3 regions of the Lysinibacillus sp. NPDC097162 genome follow, and region 3 is predicted to be linked to each of the others. Evidence: riboswitches for the same ligand, from Rfam matches in the RefSeq annotation. Region 3 holds a riboswitch; each other region holds the start of a gene.
The links. Region 3 has a riboswitch for thiamine pyrophosphate ahead of thiM (hydroxyethylthiazole kinase). Riboswitches for the same ligand answer to the same signal wherever they lie in the genome.

Region 1 (7,636 bases), on a different contig from region 3:
TTAAAGAAATTTTTTTTCCATAATTTTTCTGAAATGTATTGCAATTTTGTGAACTGTCTCATAAAATTAAGATGTGAATTCACAAAAGTAGCAAAATTCAGTATTTAAGCAGTAAAAATAAACACAAAATGGGGAATGTTTATGGCGAACAATCAAGCAAGCAAAAGCATTGTAATTGATTATGATGCAATTGCAAAACAAGAATCGTTTAAAGCACTTGTAAAAAAGAAGAACGCATTTCTTTGGTCAATCACTGTATTCTTCTTAGCAGCTTACCTGTTGCTTCCGATTCTTACATCTTACACAACAATCCTACACCAAAAAGCTTTTGGGGAAGTTACTTGGGTATGGATTTACGCAGCAGGATTATTCATTATGACTTGGTGCTTATGTCACTTATATGTTGCGAAAGCAAATAGCTATGACAAAGAAGCAAAAGCAATTATCGCTGAATATGAAAACGGAGGTGGCCGCCTATGAGCCCAATAGCAATATTCTTCTTCGTAGCAATCGTTGGTCTTACATTAATTATTACTTGGTGGGCATCTAAACGTACTTCTTCTGCGACTGACTTTTACACTGCAGGTGGCGGTTTAACTGGCTGGCAAAATGGACTAGCAATCGCTGGTGACTACTTATCAGCAGCTTCTTTCCTAGGTATCGCTGGTGCAGTTGCATTATTCGGTTTTGATGGATTCTTCTTCTCTATCGGTTATTTAGTAGCTTACTTAGTGGTTCTTTATATTGTAGCTGAACCATTACGTAACCTTGGTAAATTTACATTAGCTGACATGATTACAGCACGTTTTAACAGTTCAAAAGTTCGTGGTACAGCAGCATTAAGTACAATTACAATTGTTTTATTCTACATGATTGCACAACTAGTTGGTGCAGGCGCACTTATTCAATTACTTCTAGGAATCGACTATTGGGTTGCAGTATTAATCGTAGGTGTTATGATGACGACTTACGTTTTATTCGGCGGTATGACTGCAACTTCTTGGGTACAAATTATTAAAGCTTGTCTATTAATGTTAGGTACAGTCATTATTTCGTTTTTAGTGTTAAAAGAGTTCGGCTTCAGTATTACAAATATGTTCTCAGAAATGACTACTGCTACCGAAAGCGGTGCTGCATACTTAAATCCTGGTCTTAAGTATACAAACGGTATTGATACAATTTCGATGTTAATCGCACTTGTATTAGGTACTGCGGGTCTTCCACATATTTTAATGCGTTTCTTCACTGTAAAAGACGCAAAAACAGCTCGTTCTTCAGTAATTTGGGCTACTTGGATCGTAGGTATTTTCTATGTATTAACGATCTTCTTAGGATTCGGTGCAGCTGCATTCGTTGGTAAAGATAAAATTATTGCTGCTAACGCGGCTGGTAACATGGCTGCTCCACTTCTTGCAGAAGCACTTGGTGGCGACATTCTATTCTCATTCGTTTGTGCGGTAGCATTCGCAACAATCTTAGCGGTAGTAGCAGGTCTTGTACTTTCTGGTGCATCTGCCCTATCACATGATATTTATGGTCAAATCATTAAAAAAGGTAAAATTACAGAAAAAGAGCAAGTACTTGCTGCTCGTATCGGTTCTATTACTATCTCTATAGTATCAATCCTTCTTGCTCTTGGTGCACAAACGCTAAACGTTGCGTTCTTAGTATCACTAGCATTCTGTATTGCAGGTTCTGCAAACTTACCAGTAATTATTTACACAATTTATTGGAAACGCTTTAATACTACTGGTGCAGTGACAGCGATGTTAACAGGTTTAATTTCTGCTTTAGTACTTGTAGCTGTATCACCAAACATTTGGAATCCAGTTGAAGGAAAAGCAATCTTCGTTGGTGAACCGTTAATTATGTTAACGAATCCAGCACTTATCTCTGTTCCACTTGGTTTCCTAGGTGGATTCATCGGAACTTTACTTTCTAAAGAATCTGATGATGCGAAATACCGCGAAGTTGATGTTAAAGCAAACACTGGTATTTCTGTGCAAGACGTATCTCACTAATATTATGACTAAAAACCTCGTAGGCATTGGCTTACGAGGTTTTACTTTTCTCTCCTTTTTCGGTAATATATTGGTAATATTATATGGAGGTATTATCATGGCACAATCTAAGGCTAAAAAGAAGCGTTTGCATTTAAAACGTACACAAGGTAAAGACGTTGAGAAAAAGCGTCAAACTTCCCCTTTCAGTACACATGAGCGCGTTACTAAAACGAAGCGTGCTACATTAGAACAAAATAGAACAAAGCATAGGAAACAGCCACATGTAGACGATTCGTCGTACTAGATGTGGCTGTTTTTGTCGTGTCTTTATAAATTATAAAATAACTTTGTATTTCGTGTTACAATTTTTGCCGCTTCTTGTGTTGTTAAGCCTTTAATAGTTGCAATAACTTCAATGGTTTTAGACATCATATACGGCGAAGTACGAGCTTTGTCAAATGGTCCTTCAAATGGCCAAGGACCATCCGTTTCAACCATCATGAGTTCCAATGGATATCTTTTAATCAATGCTTGAATTTCTGCTTCATAAACACAATCAGGTGTAATTGAAATATAATAGCCATTATGTATCATGCGCACAATCGCCTCTTCGCTTCCCTTAAACCAATGAAAATGTGCTTTCGTCACATCATGTTGCTCAAGTAAATCACATGCGATTAAAGCGTCTTCGTAAACAGCATGTAACACAATCGGTTTGTGAAGCTCTTTAGCCAATTTAATAAATTGTTCTAATAAATGTATATAAGGCTGCTCATCAATCTTCTGAGCTTGTCTGCGATAATAAGGTAACCCGACCTCTCCAACGGCAATCATCTCATTAGCATGAAGCCGTATCCAATCAAATAAAGCTTGTCTGTCTTCGTCACTTGGTAAAGATTGTTCAGGATGAAAACCATATGCTGCCTTAACCTTATCGTATGATGTCGTTAACTTCAGCGTTTTTTTACTCGATTGCAAGTCCATACTCACCGCAATGACATATTGTGCTTCTTCAAGTAGCAGAGGCACTTCTTCTTCCTTATACTGATCTAAATGAATATGTGCATCAATCAACATATGCATCGTCCTTTTCTTCTTTTAAGTAATGGAAAAGTTGTTGTTTTAATTGTGTAAATTGCGCACTATGGCGAATTTCCTCAGATCGTGGTCGTGCAAATGGAACAATTATTTCCTTCTTAATAGTAGCTGGACGTTTTGTTAAAACAATAATGCGATCTGCTAAAAATAACGCCTCTTCGATACTATGTGTAACAAACAGGATAGATTTTTTATGTTCCTCCCAAATCGATAACAGCCATGCTTGCATTTCTAATCTTGTAAACTCATCAAGCGCTGAAAACGGCTCATCTAAGCATAAAATTGGTTTCTCACTGACGATGGCTCGCAGAAATGATACACGTTGCTGCATGCCTCCTGATAAAGCATGAGGATAAGCATTTTCAAAAGAAGATAGGCCAACCTTTTCTAACCATTTTCTTGCAAGCTCTATATTAGGTCGATGCTGCAATTCTTCTACAATTGTGACATTTTCCAAAATTGTCCGCCACGGTAATAAGCAAGGTTGCTGTGGCATGTAACCAATAGTGCCTGTTTTTTGCTGAATGTCGTCTCCATTTAACAAAATAGCACCATGATTCAAAGGCGTTATACCTCCTATTAATTGAAAGAGAGTGCTTTTACCACTACCTGAGGGACCAATGATTGCCACAAATTCTCCTTCCTTTACTGTAAAGGATAAGTTTTTAACTACTTCAAGCGAGCCAAAGGATTTAGATATGTCTTGAATGTTCAGCATGTGATCCCCTCCCCTTTACAACTAGCTTTTCAACAAAACGAATAACGCCAAACAACAATAAACTTAACAATACAATCGCAAATATCGCCACAAATACACGATCCGTCCGAAACGATGATTGGGCAAGTGTCATATAAACACCAATCCCCTTTTTCGCACCAAGCCATTCCGCGATGACAGCCCCCATTACACTATATGTCGCTGCAATTTTTATACCAGAAAATATAGACGGATAGGCAAATGGCCATTCTAACTTCCAAAATGTTTGACCTTTTGTAGCACCTATCATTGCAAAATAATGCTTAAGCTCAGATGACGTTTGACGAAATCCATCCATTGCCGCAATAACGATAGGAAAAAAGCAAACGAGACAAATAATAATCAGCTTCGGTAACAGCCCAAAACCAAACCAAATAATTAATAAAGGTGCTAGGACAAGCACAGGCACATTTTGTGACACAATTAAAATCGGATACACAAATGCCCGTACCGTCGCTGAACGGTGTAATAATATCGCAACACTCAAGCCGAAAAATATACCAATAGCAAGGCCAAGTACCGCTAGCTGTATAGTAGCGAACACATGGGGCATGAACGTCTTATAAGAGTGAACACCCTCAGTAACGATGGCACTCGGCGCTGGTAATAGCCAATGTGGGATGTCAGCCAAACGGATAACGACTTCCCAAATAACTAACAGGAAGGCGATAAAAATAATCGACCTTCCTTTCGTTACTACTTGTTTCATCCTCGATACTTCTCCGTCAACGTTCCCATTGTAATGCCAGTTGGTTGATATAAAATTTTCACTTGCGTAATAACATTAATAGCACCCAATTCAATCATTTTTTTATTCATCTCTTCTATAATTTGGAGTAAGGTAGACAGTTCACCTTCCATTGTCGTTTCTAGTGGTTGCACTTCATAGCGCACACCTGAAGCATCAATGATCGCAATCGCCGCATCAACGAATGGAATCACATCCTCGTATTTTTCTGTTTTAGGTATAATTTGTACACTAATTAATGAATTAGCCATTTATTTTGCCCCTTTCTTTGGTAAGAAATCATTTGTAAAAGCTTGATCTGCATGAAATTCGCCTTCTAATACGTTGTTCTTTGTCATCCAGTCCGCATAGTTTTCCCAAACTGCTAATTTTTGTTCGCCCCATTGCGCTGCATCATCTTGATATTTGTTTGCTAACCATTCCTGACTTTTATGCACAAGTGCTTTATCTAAATCAGGTACCGCTTCAAGCAATATATCCGCTGCTTCACTAGGATGCTCAATGGCATACTCATAACCTTTTGTAGTAGCTGCAACAAATGCCTTTACCACATCAGGATTATCCTTAATCATCTTTTCATTCGTTGCAAGTACAGGTGTATAATAATCAAGTTGCTCACTATAGTCTGTTAAATACTGCATATTTAATTTTTCTCCACGAAGCTCCGCCTCAATACCTGTCCAAGCATAATAGATCCAAGCAAAATCTATATCCTTCTGCATCATTGTGAAAAAGTCTAAGTCTCCTGCATTCACGATATCTAATTTCTTTATATCAGCATTTTCTTTTTGCATTAGAGATTGTAAAACAGCTTGTTCTATTGGGCTTCCCCAACCACCATACGTTTTGTCTTCGTAATCTTTTGGTGACGTAATGCCTTTTGAAGCATCTGATGCAAAGCCAGATGTATTATGCTGAATAATTGCTGCAATCGATACAAGAGGCACGTCTTGAACACGTGCTTGCGTTATACCTTCCTGGTAGCTAACGCCAAACTGAGCTTTGCCTGATGCAACAAGTTGATCTGCCCCCGCATCACCAGGTAATAAAATGTCTACGTCTAAACCTTGCTCCTCAAAGTAGCCAAGCTTTTTCGCAACATAAAGTCCTGTATGATTCGTATTAGGTGTCCAGTCCAGTACAACGGATACCTTTTTCAATGTGCTTGTTTCCTCTTTGTCCTCTTTTTCGCTACAACCAACTAATGTTAATAATGCAGCAACAAGAACGAAAAACCACTTTTTCATGCTGTGTCCTCCAAGTCTAGTAGTTTGAAAGTGTTCACGATTGAATGTTTTCACCAGAAAAGGTATTCTCAGGCCATTTGCATCGCTTCTAATAGATTACTCCTAGTTTTAGGCGGAATAATGAATCCTAAACAAAAAAACGCCTAGGAGTTATCCCAGACGTTTGCAAACGGTATCAAAAAATAGTATACGAATATTTTTGAATAGATGTTCCCTACGCTGGTACGAGCCAAATCAGGTTCAAAGGGTCAGCATCTAAACGGACGCAATCTCAGCTGGCAACTTCCAGCCCCCCTACATTCTTAACTTATGAACTTTTCGTTGATTATTATAACCATATCTATCGTAAAATGACAAGCTAGTATTTTCGTAATTGATAAAAATGAGCTTCTATTGGACTATACAAGTATTCTGCAACATGACTTTTGCAAATAGAATATGCATGGAATTTGGAACATCAAAAATTCTCCAATACGAAACAGTTAATCTTTTGCAAAACCAACAAGTTAAAAAAGAGTTATTCTCCATACAACACGATATAACTTCCATCGCCCTTTGAAAAGATAGTTGCTATATGTCATCTAGTTATAATTGAAATTAAACTAATTATAGAAAACATTTTTTCTTCGTAATTTTTGAGAGTTTGTGCTTTATTCAAAGTGTCAGGAGTGAGTTGATGAAAAAGCTTTTAAAAATTACCGTAGTATTTCTTGTTTTACTCGGAGCAGCTGGCTATGCTGTATGGCATTTAGGGACAAATATCGCTTCCGAAAAAATAATTGAAAAAGTGAAATCTAATTTAGATGACGAAAATTTAGAAGAAGTTAAAGCTTATATCGAGAACGATTCGAAGGTTCAAGAAATTGTAAGCGAGGCAGCAACTACAAATCCGGATACTCTTCCCTTCCAAACTAAGGAAGAAGCGACACATGTGTTAATTAAAAAAGTGGGCGTTAATCGTTTACTTGAAATTCAGGAACAAGCGCAAAACGGTTCAATTAGTAAGGATGAAGTATTATCCGAAATTGAAGGTAATAAAACAGGCTCGAGTCCTATTAAGTGAAATCGAGTCCTTTTTTCTATTATTTTTCTATTGTTGCTAGTTAAACTAAAGCGCACGATTGTTATATAATTTAAGCATTTACAACGTTAAACATAAAGATGTTCTCAAATAAGATTTTGAGAAGCATTCAATTAGAGCCGTTGCAATTACTAAAGTTTTAATGTTGCGCATAACTTATGGTGACTTGAGTACCTTTTTCGTTAGATTGGATTGTACTCTGTAGTTCAAGCATTCGGCAAATATCTTCGATGATTCGTAGGCCAGTACCCTTTTCCTCCACATTAAACCCAACCCCATTATCCTTAAATATAATTGAGTTTTTTTGCAAAGTGATTTCCAATGTATCGCACACTGCATGGCGCAAAATATTTTGGAAGATATTATCAAATAATCTGTGCAACCAAATTTCATTACTCTTCCAATGGCATTTAGTTGAGGAATCGTTTAACACAATAGAGATTTGGTTAACTTTATATAAAAAATTCCACTTTAAAATGATGGTATTGATAAGTTTTGGAACATCTACTTTTTCCATGATTATATAGGAATTATCAACACAAGATAAGCGCTCAAAGTCATATTCATTGGATAACTTTGAAATATAGTTTATTTGTTCGTTTAAAGAATTGAAAATATCCTGATGTTGTGAAAAATCATTTTCGATTGTGTAAAGTTGTAAGCGCATAGCTGTTAAAGGTGTATTAATATCGTGGCGCAACT
Region 2 (7,636 bases), on a different contig from region 3:
AGAGTCGTCAAGAGCAGAATCTGTAAGCTCGAATATCATCCTAATCCTCGCTGCTACTTCTATTATTCTCTCCTTTATAATTACGTTCATTATGACAAGAGTGATTACAATTCCCGTTAATAAATTAGCCACAGCAGCAAATGTAATTGCTAGCGGCGATCTACGACAGGAAGATGTAGAAGTAAAAACAAAAGATGAAATTCGAAATTTGGCTGATTCATTTAATGTCATGAAAACTAATTTGCGCTCACTTATTGATAATGTCGCAAATAATATTGAGTACACGACTTCTAGCTCTGAAGAATTATCGGCAAGTACAGAGGAAGTTTCTCTTACTTCTAGCGATATTGCAAAACGTATAGAAATCATGGCAGAGGACGGTAACCAAGCTGTAGTTACTGGACAGGATACCTCTACCGCTATGGACGAAACAGCTCGTGGTGTCCAACGCATCGCTGAAGCTACACAAATGCTACATTCAAAGGCAATTGATACACAAACTGTTGCCGATAACGGCGAAAAAATGTTGCAAACGACTGAAAATCAGATGATGGTCATTCAGCAATCATCAGATAAGACAAACGAACTCATTAAACAGTTAAGTTCACAATCGGCTGAAATTGAAAATATCACGAAAGTTATTACCGATATTACCGATCAAACCAACCTACTTGCACTTAATGCAGCCATCGAAGCTGCACGTGCAGGCGAACACGGACAAGGCTTTGCAGTCGTTGCTGATGAGGTACGTCAGCTAGCTGAAGAGTCAAAAATATCCGCCAACCAAATTATTAATTTAACTACAAATATTCAGCAAAACACAAGAGAAGTAGAAAAAGCTGTGAGCGTCACAGTACAAAAAGTTGATGAAGGCGTTACATACATTCATAATGCACAAACTGCCTTTAATGAAATAATGGACGCAATTGAACATATGGCATCTGAAATTGAAGACGTTTCAGCTTCCACACAGCAAATTTCTGCCGCTACTGAAGAGGTTGCTGCATCGGTCAATGAAATGTCATCTGTGGCAAAAAATGCAGCACAGCAATCCGAATTGATAGCTGCGGCAATTGAAGAGCAAACATCAATTATTCAAGAGGTTAACGCTGTTGCAAAATCATTAAGTGATGAGGCAACAACCCTTCAAGATGAGATAAATAAATTTAAAATTTAATAGCCAGCCAAAAAAAGAAAAAGTGTTAGATTGACAGCAATCAATCTAACACTTTTTTGCTATGCACATTTTTATGACTACGGAGGACACTTTCCACTCTTCACACTGTAAGCTACAACTCGCTTGTGAGTGGTTCATTGCGTTTTATGTTCTGTGCAGGACCGCATCCACTACCATTAACTATTGCGCTCTTGTTCCATTTTATTTATTACTAAAGTGAAAACTTTAACGCCTCTGTTCTTTATCATTGATACAGTCTGCTACCAGTATCTTTGAACTCTTTTGCCTTTTCCTGCATCCCTTGATGGATTGCTTCTGTCGTATTTAAATCTTTTTCTTTAGCATAGTTCCGAATATCTTGAGAAATTCTCATACTGCAAAACTTAGGACCACACATCGAGCAAAAATGTGCCGTTTTTGCTCCTTCTGCTGGTAAAGTCTCATCGTGATATTCTACAGCTCGCTCTGGATCTAACGATAAATTAAATTGATCGCGCCAACGAAACTCAAAGCGAGCCTTTGAAAGAGCGTCATCTCGCTGCTGTGCACCAGGATGACCTTTAGCTAAATCCGCTGCATGTGCCGCAATTTTATATGTGATAACACCTACACGAACATCTTCTCGATTTGGTAACCCTAAATGCTCCTTCGGTGTTACATAGCACAGCATCGCTGTTCCAAACCAGCCAATCATTGCAGCCCCAATTGCTGATGTAATGTGATCATAGCCAGGAGCAATATCCGTCGTTAGAGGACCCAATGTATAAAATGGCGCTTCTTTACAAACTTCTAATTGCTTGTCCATATTTTCCTTAATAAGATGCATTGGCACGTGCCCAGGTCCCTCTACCATCACTTGTACATCGTGCTTCCAAGCAATTTGCGTTAACTCCCCTAGCGTTTCAAGCTCTGCGAACTGCGCCTCGTCATTGGCATCTGCAATTGAGCCAGGTCGTAATCCATCCCCTAACGAAAAGGCAACATCATACGTTTTCATAATTTCGCAAATTTCTTCAAAATGAGTATATAAGAAATTTTCTTGATGATGGAATAGACACCACTGTGCCATAATTGAACCTCCACGCGAAACAATACCCGTTACACGATTAGCTGTAAGCGGTACATAGCGCAGCAATACACCTGCGTGAATCGTGAAGTAATCAACCCCTTGTTCAGCTTGCTCGATTAGCGTGTCACGATACACCTCCCACGTTAAATCCTCAGCAACGCCATTTACCTTTTCAAGCGCCTGATAAATTGGCACTGTTCCAACAGGCACAGCAGCATTACGGATAATCCATTCGCGAGTTGTATGAATGTGCTTACCAGTAGATAAATCCATAATATTATCAGCACCCCATCGTGTTGCCCATGTCATTTTTTCAACTTCCTCAGCGATGGATGAAGTAACAGCTGAATTTCCAATATTGGCGTTAATTTTCACGTGGAAGTTACGGCCGATAATCATCGGTTCCGCCTCAGGATGATTTATATTAGATGGCATTATAGCACGCCCTGCCGCAATTTCTGCACGTACAAATTCTGGTTTTAAATTTTCGCGAATCGCTACAAATTCCATTTCTGGCGTAATAATTCCTTGTCTTGCATAATGAAGCTGTGTCACATTACAGCCTTTTTTCGCACGTAAAGGTTTGCGAGAAAGCTTTGGAAAAACATTTTCCTTTATGCGCGGGTCATCCGCGTTGCGGAATCCATTATCCTCGGGCTTAATGGTACGTCCCTCGTATTCCTCTACATCGCTCCGTTCTTTAATCCACTCACGACGCAAAGCTGGTAAACCTTTTGTAATATCGACTTTGTAAGTTGGATCTGTATAAGGGCCACTCGTATCATAAACTCGTATAGGTGCGTTATTCTCTTCACCAAAGCTACCCGTTGTGGGGCTTAGCTTAATTTCACGCATTGGCACTAATATATCTGGACGTGATCCTTCTACATATACTTTTTTACTTCCGTCAAAGCTTGTCATAATGTTCATGTTTTTTTCGCTAACTGTTGTCATTTACTATTCCGCTCCCTTTTACGTAAATTATTAAAAGGACCGAATCTAGCCCACTCCAACAAGTAGCATTACAAATAAAAAGCCGAATCCAAAAAAATATTGGATCCGGCTGTACATGTAAGGTTACATTTATCGCAAAGTTCAAGGAGTGCGAAGTTCATTAACTTTCCCACGCTGGTATGAGCCAGATCAGGTCCAAAGGGTCAAGAAACCTCAATGCGTTTCCCTCTCAGCCCGACTCATCGGACTCCCCTAGTTAAGCTATTCAGTTTGATGCTAGTGTAACAGATATTCCTAATAGATGGAAGCCATTAAGTAAATAGTATTTCTGCCATATAAATTACGATTGTCACAGTAATACAGCTTACAATTGTTGAAAAAAGCACCGTTTGTGCAGCGGTTTCTGACCCTAAATCATATTCTAGAGCTAGACTCGAGCTATTACGTGAAGTTGGAAATGCACTCGCAATAAAGAGCGATTGGGCCACAACGCCATCTAAGCTGAGGGCAAAAATGATAAGCAATGCAACAGCTGGACCTACTACAAGTCGTGTAAAACAGCTGACAAACACAGTTCTATTGAACATTGATTTAATTTCAAGCTGAGATAGTTGCGCACCGAGCGTAATAAGAGCAACAGCGATAAACCCATCAGCAACGTGGTCAATTGGAATACGGATAAATTGGGGAATGCCAATATTAAAGAAATTCATTGCCACACCGATAATGAGCGCATGAATAATCGGCATTTTCAGGAAGTCCTTCACAATGGCCATACCTGATTTAGTTGAAGAAATTAAATTATATAATCCATATGTATAGGTCGTTACATTTTGAAAAATAACGAGAATAACTTGAATGGCCACCCCAATTGGTTGTGTCACAAAAATCATTTGTGCCACCGGAATGCCATAGTTACCAGAGTTAATGAGTACAACACTATTTTTAAATACCGCTGCCTCTGTTTTCTTTAAACCTAGCCCCTTCGCTATAAAATGACTAAGCACCATTTGACTCCCAATAAAGAGCACAATAAATAATGCCACTTCACCGAGCACCGATAGTTCCACGCTCGTTTCATATAAATTTACAAATACCGCTGCTGGCATAAAACAATATGTAATAAGCTGGGATAGCGCTTTTAAATTAAATTGAAATTTCCTCTGTAAAAACGCCCCAAGTACAAGTAACACTAAAATAGGCGCAACAATTTTAAAGAAAATCATACCGAGATACATCATGGAGGCGCCCCCCTTTCATCTTTCTATAGTAAAACTGTTCCCAAACTGGGTCAATGCCCTCTCAGCTCTACCGTTTACATAAAAAGAGACTGTCCTTGGAAAAGGACAGTCTCAACGTGTCTACAAAAGCATCAAGAAGTTTTACCGGCGGTTTCTCAAAGGTTATCGGCGGTTTCCGAGGGTGTATCGGCGATTCCTCCACGTTTATCGGCGATTTCCGAGGGTTTATCGGCGATTTCGGAAGGTTTACTGGCGATTACCTCGGGATATTCACTTTGCTTTGTAGAAAATTCAATAGCTTAATTATGCAAGTTTAAATCGATTCACGACTTCTTGTAGCTCTTTAGAGATTTGGTTCATATTGTTAATTGATTCTGCAACCTTTTGCATTTCTGCCTGTTGATCCACAGCAGATGCACTTACTTGTTCAGCAGAAGCTGCAGTTTCCTCTGAAACGGCAGAAATACTTTGAATCGCTGTAACTGCCTGATCTTTTTGCTCTAACATTTGGGAAAGATTTGACAAGAGGTCATTAATTGCCGTTGCAATAGAATGAGAAAGCTCATTATTATCTTTAAAAGCAAGCTCTGTATTTTGCACTGATTCATTTTGAGCTTGCATCAAATCAGCATTAGAAGCAATAACGGACACCGTTTGCTTCGCGTCTTCTAGAATGCTAGTTACCGTTTTCTTAATCACTTCTGTTTCGTTTTTAGACTGTTCCGCTAGTTTACGAACTTCTTCCGCTACTACTGCAAAGCCTTTTCCATGCTCTCCTGCACGAGCAGCCTCAATACTTGCATTTAACGCTAGTAGGTTGGTTTGCTCCGTTACTCCTTGAATGGATACAATAATTTGGTTGATGTTTCTGATGTTGCTAGATAAAGATTCCATCTGACTTTGAATGCGTACATTCATTTCATTTGTTTCAGCATTTCGATCACGTAAGCTTTCAACTTCTTTCATGCCCTGCTCTGTAGAAGCTTTTGTTTTCATTGACAGCTCATCCATTTGTTTGGAAAGCATTGTAATGGCGTCAATTTGATCGGACAAATCAATCATTCGATAATTTGTTTCCTCCGTATCCTCTGATTGTTTCGAAGCACCTTGCGCAATTTCATTGATAGCTACAGATACTTCTTGATTTGATGCGACAATTTCATTAAATGCTTCATTGACATCATCTGATGATTGATTAAGTAATGTTGAAGAATTTAATACCGTATGGATGGCATCATTCGTTTTGTCCAGCATATTGTTATAGGCTACTGCAACAGCACCAATTTCATCTGATTTTATAAATTTTTCATCTATTTTTTTAGTTAAATCGCCTTCAGCCGCCGTTTCAATGGATGCACGTAAAACTTTCAAAGGCTTTAACTGTTTAAAGATAAACATCGCACTGGCAGCAGCCATTAAAACTACCATAATGATTGCAGCTACAATCGTAAAGATGAGAACTTTATTATACGTTTCTAATATTTTAGATTTAGGTAAAACTAACTGCACTGACCATACTTCGTCAATGTTTTCTAACATCATTGGAGCAAAAGCATTGAATGATTCTTCTCCAAGCTGCTTAGAGTCAACATACAGACTATCTAGCACCCCATTGTCCATGGATTGTTTAACACTTGTCCAATCAATAGCATCCTGCATATTCGTCCCGTCTAGCTTTTCGTTAATACTATTTACTGTTAACATACCTTGATTTGTAATAATTCCTGCATAACCACCATCAGGAGTAATGGATTCAGCTAATCCCTTTAAAAAATCAACAGATAAATCTGCTGTTAATACGCCAAAATTTTTACCTGAGGCATTAACTAGCGGTACTGCAATTGTCGTCATCGATATCGTTTTACCACTCACGCTATAATCGTACGGCTCTGTTAGCACAGCACGACCTTCTTCTGTTGGTATACGATACCAATCAGCCGCATCCGTTTTGTCAATTCCCTCTATAGCATTAGTAGAAGTCTTATTTCCATCTTTAGTTAAATAAGGTATGAAGCGATTATTTTGATCTATTAATGCAGTGTCGATAGTTGGGCCAACTTTTATAGCGCCATTTTCAAGGACGGCACCTACACCAAGTAAATCCTCATTTTTCATTAAATTAGTTTCCAGTATATCCATTACACTTTCTGTTGAAAGCTCGTCATTTTTTTGCATTGCTTCAACAATACGTTTTGTCGTTTGTAATGTATCATTGGCTTTCTTAAACCGTTCGCTCATCTTCGCAGCAGATAATTCCGCGTTTTGAAGCGTTGCGTTTTCTGAATCATTGACACTCTGATTATGTAGAATAACACTTGTTACCAATGTATAAGCGATAAATAACACTAAAAATAATCCTAAAATTAAAGAAGATAGTTTTAAAGCAATACTTTTTGGTTTTTTCATTACAAACACCTCCATTTTTATAAAATAATCATAATGTATGGACCTATGTATCACAACAATAAATAATCTAATTTTACCAAGTCAAATAAAATTTTCTAATAAAAATGCCTGATTTTTAGACAACAAATTGATACCAACACCCATTTTTACTAAAATTTGTAATATATATGTGAGTTAAACAACTATAGGCATTAGAAATAACTTTCTAACTAAAATTCCCGCTCTCTTTATCACTGTAGAAATTTCGGAAGCGCTTCTAGTGGTAGTAATGATATATTATACTATAAAAAACGACTGACCTTTTTACCTATTAACCTAAAATATGCATAAAAAATCCTTAAGCTATGATAAAATTAGTATTATTAAAATAGGAGGTTTGCCCGTATGAAACATAAAAAAAGCCTAGCCTTGCTTGCTCTAGTAGCCGTTCCATCACTTATTTATTCAACACCTATAACGTCTGCATCAGCTGCCGATACCTCGACACATGCAAAGACGGCATACATATATAATAATTATTACTACTATAATTCCAACGTGCAGAATGTTATACAGCTTATTTCAAATATTAATGATACATCATTTGCGTTTCAGGCTTACTTAGAGGCTGCCATCAAAGCCTACAATGCATTGTCAGAAACTGAAAAACAATATGTTACAAATTACTCGACTCTATCAAATCACCAACAAACAAGAGTGAATTATCGTAGACTAGCTGCTCAAATTGAAGAAAAATTGGCTTCAGTCGATTCTACTTCTGTTAACTATTATCAAAACGTTATTGAAACG
Region 3 (7,636 bases):
CAATTGCAGAACGTGCACAAGCTTTCTCAGAAGAATTATTAAATGGTTACAAAAAACAAGCTGAAGATGAAGGCTTAGCAAACGTAAACCTAATAATTGAGTATGGATCTCCTAAAAATATTATTACAAAAGAGCTTTCTAAAATCGTAGATGCAGATTTAATTATTTGTGGAGCTACTGGTTTAAATGCAGTAGAACGCTTCCTAATCGGTTCAGTTTCAGAAGCAATCGTACGTTCAGCTAATTGTGACGTACTTGTTATCCGTACACCAGAAGCTTAATAAGCAATACATAAAAAGGTATCCAAATATGGATACCTTTTTTATTATTTTCCTTCTTGCCACATTTTCACTTTTTCAAAGAACATCGCAAGAGCTTGTTTATTTTGCATATTTGGTACTTTCGCCAACAATACTTCTTTCGGAGCTTTAAAAGCTTCCCCTTGTTTTTGTAAAATCACAATACTTTTTTCAAGTGATTTATTAGCAAACATCGTATCTGGCAATTGAATTATTGCTTGAATCCAAGCATGCTTTTGAATGTACTTATGCAGTTGCTTAGACTGTTCGGATTCAAAGAGATGCGTCGGAGCTAGGAAAAATAAATATCCCCCATCCTTCGTATAATTGACAGACTGCTCAATAAATAAATGATGTGCATAGCTCATGCCCTCAGATGCACAAAGCTCATAATCTAAAGCCACTTCCTCATTCGGATAGTAACCGACTGGTAAATCACAAACAATGGCATCTACAGGATCTACTAATAGGTCTTGCAAAGCATCTTGTCGATATAAAGAAACTGGCTGCTCTGTTAAATCTGCTGTTGCTGCGGCTAATCGGATAAGTAACTCATCAACCTCCACACCAGATGCCTCTACTTTTCCATCGAGTAAATTCATAACAGTTAACAGTAAGTTACCAGTGCCAACTGCTGGGTCCAACATTGTCAGTTTTTCTTTTGCTAATCGATCCGCAAAAATTTGTTCTACGAAATAGCCAACTAATAGACCAAGAGTATCTGGCGTCATTTGATGATTTGGCTGGGAACCTTTTCGCATTCCTTTTAAAATAGCAATTTGAATGGACTTGCGCACGTCTTCTTTCGTTGCACCTTGCTGTGAGAAATCTACATCCCCATCAAGCCAAGCCTCTAGTCCATCAAGTACACCCTCTAATAAAGTCGTATCCTGCTCTTTTTCTATTTTTTCTGCATGCTCATTTAGCATCCCAAATAGTTTTTCAATCTTTTCCATACATAACTTCCTTTCACGCAGAAAAGAGCCGTGACAAACTCTGTCACAGCCCTTTTGTCTAGTATTATCTTAGCCTAAAAGAAGCAAATTATGCTAGTGCTTTAACTGCTGCAATTGCTGCTTCATAGTTTGGATGATCTGTAGCCTCAGGTACATACTCGACATAAGTCACTTTTCCAGCTGCATCTACCACAAATACTGCACGTGCTAGAAGACGTAATTCTTTAATATATACACCATATGCTTCACCGAAAGAAAGATCGCGATGATCTGAAACTGTTTGAACTGCATCAATTCCTGCAGCCCCACACCAACGTTTTTGAGCAAATGGTAGGTCAACAGATACTGTATAAATAACTACGTTATCTCCTAAAATTGCAGCTTCTTCATTAAAACGACGTGTTTGTGCATCACATACGCCTGTATCTAATGACGGAACAACACTAAATAAACGAATTTTACCTTCTGAATCCGTTAAAGAAACAGGTGATAAATCATTTGCTAAAACTGTGAAATCCGGTGCTTGGTCTCCAACCTTTACTTCGTTACCTATTAGTGTTACTGGACCTTTTTTAAATGTAATTTGTGCCATGAAAACGCCTCCTAATCATCATATGTACATAATCTTACTAAATGTAGGGAATTAATTGCAACTAGGACAGCTTATTATAGGCTAATCTTTGTGAATGCCTGTCATTTGCCACCTAATATTGCTCGACAACAGTCCAAAAAAGAAGGGCCACCTCATATGTTGGAGGTGGGCCCATTATTATTCTTCTTCAATCTTCTCCACTATCTGTTCAGGCTCTTTTAATTTTTCCTGAGTTGGTGTCGCTAATTGTGCTGTTTCTTTCGCTACGTATACTTTTTCATGGACAACCGTCGTATCTGCAAAATAATCATGTATGCCTTGGTTGTCAGGTAAAATCGCCACAAAAATATAAAGTGGCATAATTATGTTACTAATTAAACGACCAATCCATTCTCTGAACAGCACATCTGACCATGTAAGTTTGTCATGCTCTAGTGAGATAACGCGTAGCCCGAAAGCCATTTTCCCTAACGTTTGCCCAAAAAATTTCGTCATTAATACAAAGTAACAATAATAGAGAATAGCTGAAATAATTGAGATAGGTGCATACCAGACCGAATCCGATAATGACCAGTCCATTAAGTAAAATATCGGATTGGCAACGATGCCACCAACTGCTGAAATAATTAATCCATCTAAGACAAATGCCCAAAAGCGCACCCAAAATCCTGCTGTCTTCAATTCGTAATTTGTAGTCACTATTGGTGTCGTTGGCTTATCTAACAGTTCTTGTTCAATTGAGGGTGTCCCTTGCAAAACGAATTCATTGTTTGTCATGGTATGCCCTCCTTAGTATTCACCATATAAGTACATCATTTTAGGTGCCTTGTATTCTGTCATAATTTTCGTTAGCATTTTTTCTTCAGCCGATGGACCAAAAAGAGAGCTTACTTTCATACCAATTAATGACGGTAGGCCACCTTGATCATAGCTGTATTCAAACAAAACTGCATCCTCTAAACCGTAATCTTGACGTAAAGCTGCAATAGCTGCTTGCTCGTCGCCAATTTCATCGATTAAGCCTGCTTCAAGTGCCTTTGTTCCACCAAGAATTCGACCATCTGCCACTTTTTTCACGTCAGCTTCAGACATATTACGTCCTTGTTCAACAATATCAACGAACTCTTCATATGACTCGTTAATCATATCTTGCATCATAGCGCGTTCTTCTGCTGTAATTTCACGCGTTGGACTCAGCATGTCTTTATGTTGCCCAGATTTAAACGTCTCAAATTTCACGCCAACTTTTTCTGCAAGTTCCTGATAATTAATAGATTGCATAATGACACCAATTGAACCTGTTATCGTATCACGGTGTGCATAAATTTTATCTGCTGGTGCTGAAATGTAGTAGCCACCTGATGCTGCCATCGAATCCATTGACACATAAATTGGAATTTGACGTTCCTCTTTAATTTGCAACAGTTTTTTATAAATTTCTGCCGATTCCTTTACACCACCACCTGGTGAATTAACACTAAGAACAATACCTTGTACTGAATCATCATATAAAATATTGTCCAACTGATTTAAGAAAAACTGGTGATCATAAGCAACGGTTTGCCATAATGTGTTCGATCCAACATCTTGAATCGTTCCATCAACTTTTAAATAGGCAATACGCTTACTATAATCTTCACCCTCAATAACCGTTTCATAAACATTTAAATTATTTCCAGCGACAATGCTGTCAAAATTACTAAAAAAGTCTGATTTAAATATGGCAAAAATCGTATTAATCCCTAATGAAAATACTAACAACACAGCTGCAATAGCCAAAGCTATCCACCTTTTCACATTCATACAAACGCCTCCTCATCACGTTATACGTCTAAATGTCCAAAACGTTTCACTTTTAAGTAATTTTTATGTAAAAATGTTCTGTTGTTTATTATTTTACTATAAATAAATGGGGCTACAACAAAAAATCAAAAGTTCATAAAAAAACATGAACTTTGATTTTCCGACTTTATTTCCTAGGAAATATTTATTGATGTGTGTAATGCGCTTTTTCTTGTTGTCGTAATTCGACACGACGGATTTTACCAGAGGCAGTCTTAGGTAACACTTCTACAAATTCAATCGCACGTGGATATTTATAAGGTGCAGTCAATAATTTCACATGGTTTTGTAACTTTTTAATAAGTGTATCATCCCCAGTCTCATCTTCACGAAGGACTATAAATGCCTTAACAATATTTCCTCTTACTTCATCTGGACTAGCAACAACAGCCGCTTCCTTTACTGTAGGATGTTTCATTAATGCATCTTCTACTTCAAATGGCCCTATTGTATAGCCTGAAGAAATAATGACATCATCTCCGCGGCCCTCAAACCAAAAATAGCCATCAGCATCTTTATATGCACGGTCACCTGTTATATACCATTCTCCGCGGAATTGTAGGTTTGTGCGTTCAGGATCTTGGAAATATTTTTTAAAGAGTGCAGGTGTTTCTCGATGCACTGCTATATCCCCAACAACACCTTCCGACACAGGATGTCCTAGGTCATCGATTATTTCTACTGTATTTCCTGGTGTCGGTTTACCCATTGAGCCGACGCGCGCTTCCATGCCAACCATTGTCCCAACAAGTAATGTATTTTCCGTTTGCCCGTAACCATCTCGAACCTGTATATTAAACGTTTCAGAGAACACTTTTACTACTTCACTATTCAGTGGTTCACCCGCTGATACAGCTTGGCGAATTCCGCTTAAATTATAGTCCTGTAAATTATTGAGTGCTGCCATAAAACGATACTCTGTCGGTGTACAACATAATACATTTACTTTAAATTTTTCAAGCAATGACAAATAAGTTGACGCATCAAATTTGCCTTTATAAACAAATGCCGTAGCACCACTGCCTAAAGTTGCTAGGAATGGACTCCAAATCCATTTTTGCCAACCAGGCGCCGCAGTAGCCCATACTATATCATTTTCTTGAACACCTAACCAATTCGGTGCCGTTGTCCGTAAATGAGCATAACCCCAGCTATGTGTATGAACAGCCGCCTTAGGATTGCCAGTTGTTCCACTTGTATAGGCTAAAAAAGCATTGTCTGTACTTTTTGTCGGTGTAGGATTCGTATAGTCTGTAGGATGCTCCTCCATTTTTTCAAGCAACGGTTGCCATGGTGTATGAGCATGACCAATAACATATTGCAAAATACCCTTTAAGTTTTTCACTTCGTCAAATTGCTCAATATATGGCTCGTAGGCAATTATTCCTTTTGCATTTGCATGTGTAATTCGGTATTCAATATCCTTTGTACGCAACATTTCCGAACTAGGGATAATCGTTAAGCCCGCTTTTAATGCCGCTATGTAGACGATATATGCCTCGACAGATCTTGGAACCATAACTAAAAGCACATCGCCTTTTGTTAGTCCCTGCGAAGTAAATACATGGGCCGCCTGATTTGCTTTTTCAAGTAAAGTTGCATATGTAATATGTTGAATTTCTTCATGATTATTATAAACAATTAATGCATTTTTAGTTGGGTCCTGAGCATATTTCTCAATCTCCTCAACAATGTTATACCATTCTGGTGCGATTAAATCCTGTCTTTTCATAATAACTGCCTCCTTATTGCTAGGTTTATTATAAAACTCATTTTTTATTATTTTCAATGGATGAACCTTATTTTAAGAAAGTCATGACAATTATCATGGTTTATTATATGGCATCAGTCACTGCTTTCCAGATAATGATAAAATGCTATTGAATACTGTGGATAGGTATGTTACATTTTGGACAACTAAAAACTTCATGATTGCGGGGGGACTCATAACGAGTTGAGAAGGTAAAACCTGACCCTTTGAACCTGTTAGTTAATACTGACGTAGGGAGCAACACACATCTTATTATTGATGATAGGCTCTTTTTACGTGTATATTTCGCACGAAAAAAAGAGCTTTTTTGCATGCTTACGTCCGTCCAAAAAAAGGAGGACTACGATGATTTTTCAAACTATTCGTAAAAAACAACCACTCATTCATTGTATTACAAATTATGTTGTGGCAAATTTTCAAGCAAACGGCTTATTAGCAATTGGTGCTTCGCCTGTAATGGCAGATGAATCTCTGGAAGTTGAGGAGATGGTATCGATTGCATCAGCCTTATTGATTAATATTGGCACGCTTACTACCCGTACAAATGAATCGATGTTACTTGCTGGAAAAAAGGCAAATGCGCTAGGTGTACCGATTATTTTGGACCCAGTTGGTGTTGGAGCAACAAATTTACGTAAACAAGCGGTACAGCAATTATTAGAAGCCGTTCATTTTGCTGTTATTCGTTGTAATATCGGTGAGCTTGCCGCTATTGCTGATGTTTATTGGCAACAAAAAGGAGTAGATAGTGGCAGCGGTTCAATTTCTGTTGAAGATAAAGCAAAAGAAATTTCTAAAAAATATAATTGTATTGTTATTGTAACTGGTGAAAAAGATTTTATAACTGACGGAGAGCACTCCCAATGGATTATTGGTGGACATGCTCGAATGACAGAAGTTACAGGAACTGGTTGTTTGTTAAGTGCCATTTGCTGTGCAGCTTATATTGCAGGTAATGAGCCATTTTCTCAGTTGTGCAATACATTAACGTGCTATAAAAAAGTTGCTGAACATGCCGCTTCATCCGCGCCATATAACGGTGATTTTGCAGTTTCGGTCTTAAATGAATTACACCGTTTATCGAAGGACGGTGAAAAATAATGCATATTGTAACAACAATAGCTGGCTCAGATAGCGGTGGTGGAGCTGGCATCCAAGCTGATTTAAAAACATTTCAGGAATTAGACGTATTCGGGACATCCGTTATAACTGCTTTAACAGCACAAAACACATTAGGAGTGAACGGTGTACTTCCAATTGAACAAGCTTTTGTAAATAAACAACTTCATTCACTACTGGATGATTTTTCAATTAGTGCAATAAAAACAGGAATGCTTTTTTCTTCAGATATTATTCATACAATTGCACGAGCTCTGTCTAATTTAAATATTCCGCTTATCGTTGATCCTGTAATGATTGCAAAAGGAGGAGAAAACTTATTACAACAAGAAGCAGTTGAGGCATTAAAAAAAGATTTATTACCTCTTGCTACAATCGTAACGCCTAATATTCCAGAAGCAGAGACACTTACTGCTAGAAAAATAAACAATGTATCAGACATTCAGCAAGCTGCTCAATCATTATTAAAATTAGGTGTTCAATGTGTCATTATCAAAGGCGGACATTTACATGACGATCATTTTGCAACAGATTATGTATTTTTTGAAGATGGCGAATCATTTTCAATGCAATCTACTCGAATTGCAACGAAAAACACGCATGGAACGGGATGTACATTTTCTGCTGCATTAACCGCTTTTATTGGTCAAAAAATACCTTTAAAACAAGCAATTATTGAAGCGAAAAAATTTATTCAATTAGCTATTAGCCATGATTTATCGATTGGAAATGGCAATGGACCAACGAATCATTTTGCTTACAAAAAATTTCATGATACTTGCGAGGTGACCATACATGAAAAGGAGTGACTTACAGCTTTATTTTATAATGGGCACAGCGAATGTGAAAAATAGACAACCTTTAGAAATACTTGAGGCAGCATTGCAAGCAGGTATTACGATGTTTCAATTTCGTGAAAAAGGACAACATGCATTGACGAATGAGCACTACGAGCATTTTGCACGTCAATGCCAAAATCTATGCAGGAAATATAACGTTCCCTTTATCGTCAATGATGATATCGACCTTGCCCTTAAGCTTAATGCAGATGGTATTC

Region 1: it holds a riboswitch for thiamine pyrophosphate, as region 3 does, so the genes downstream of both, ACIQXW_RS06960 (ABC transporter substrate-binding protein) here and thiM (hydroxyethylthiazole kinase) in region 3, are expected to answer to the same signal.
Region 2: it holds a riboswitch for thiamine pyrophosphate, as region 3 does, so the genes downstream of both, thiC (phosphomethylpyrimidine synthase ThiC) here and thiM (hydroxyethylthiazole kinase) in region 3, are expected to answer to the same signal.

What each region holds. Positions count from the first base shown of each region.
Region 1 covers NZ_JBIWDT010000001.1:1,382,671-1,390,306, reverse strand. The annotation lists gene ACIQXW_RS06995 (DUF485 domain-containing protein) at 142-480, shown strand; gene ACIQXW_RS06990 (solute symporter family protein) at 477-2,021, shown strand; gene ACIQXW_RS06985 (hypothetical protein) at 2,119-2,307, shown strand; gene ACIQXW_RS06980 (TatD family hydrolase) at 2,331-3,080, opposite strand; gene ACIQXW_RS06975 (ABC transporter ATP-binding protein) at 3,070-3,819, opposite strand; gene ACIQXW_RS06970 (ABC transporter permease) at 3,794-4,567, opposite strand; gene ACIQXW_RS06965 (thiamine-binding protein) at 4,564-4,857, opposite strand; gene ACIQXW_RS06960 (ABC transporter substrate-binding protein) at 4,858-5,853, opposite strand; TPP riboswitch at 6,048-6,159, opposite strand; gene ACIQXW_RS06955 (hypothetical protein) at 6,530-6,916, shown strand; gene ACIQXW_RS06950 (sensor histidine kinase) at 7,074-7,636, opposite strand, start outside.
Region 2 covers NZ_JBIWDT010000009.1:11,880-19,515, forward strand. The annotation lists gene ACIQXW_RS22450 (methyl-accepting chemotaxis protein) at 1-1,177, shown strand, start outside; gene thiC (phosphomethylpyrimidine synthase ThiC) at 1,422-3,200, opposite strand; TPP riboswitch at 3,350-3,464, opposite strand; gene ACIQXW_RS22460 (AEC family transporter) at 3,512-4,441, opposite strand; gene ACIQXW_RS22465 (methyl-accepting chemotaxis protein) at 4,745-6,847, opposite strand; gene ACIQXW_RS22470 (hypothetical protein) at 7,232-7,636, shown strand, end outside.
Region 3 covers NZ_JBIWDT010000003.1:173,955-181,590, reverse strand. The annotation lists gene ACIQXW_RS15545 (universal stress protein) at 1-281, shown strand, start outside; gene ACIQXW_RS15540 (class I SAM-dependent methyltransferase) at 326-1,255, opposite strand; gene tpx (thiol peroxidase) at 1,344-1,847, opposite strand; gene ACIQXW_RS15530 (RDD family protein) at 2,025-2,624, opposite strand; gene sppA (signal peptide peptidase SppA) at 2,637-3,650, opposite strand; gene mbcS (acyl-CoA synthetase MbcS) at 3,835-5,421, opposite strand; TPP riboswitch at 5,616-5,714, shown strand; gene thiM (hydroxyethylthiazole kinase) at 5,806-6,561, shown strand; gene thiD (bifunctional hydroxymethylpyrimidine kinase/phosphomethylpyrimidine kinase) at 6,561-7,388, shown strand; gene thiE (thiamine phosphate synthase) at 7,375-7,636, shown strand, end outside.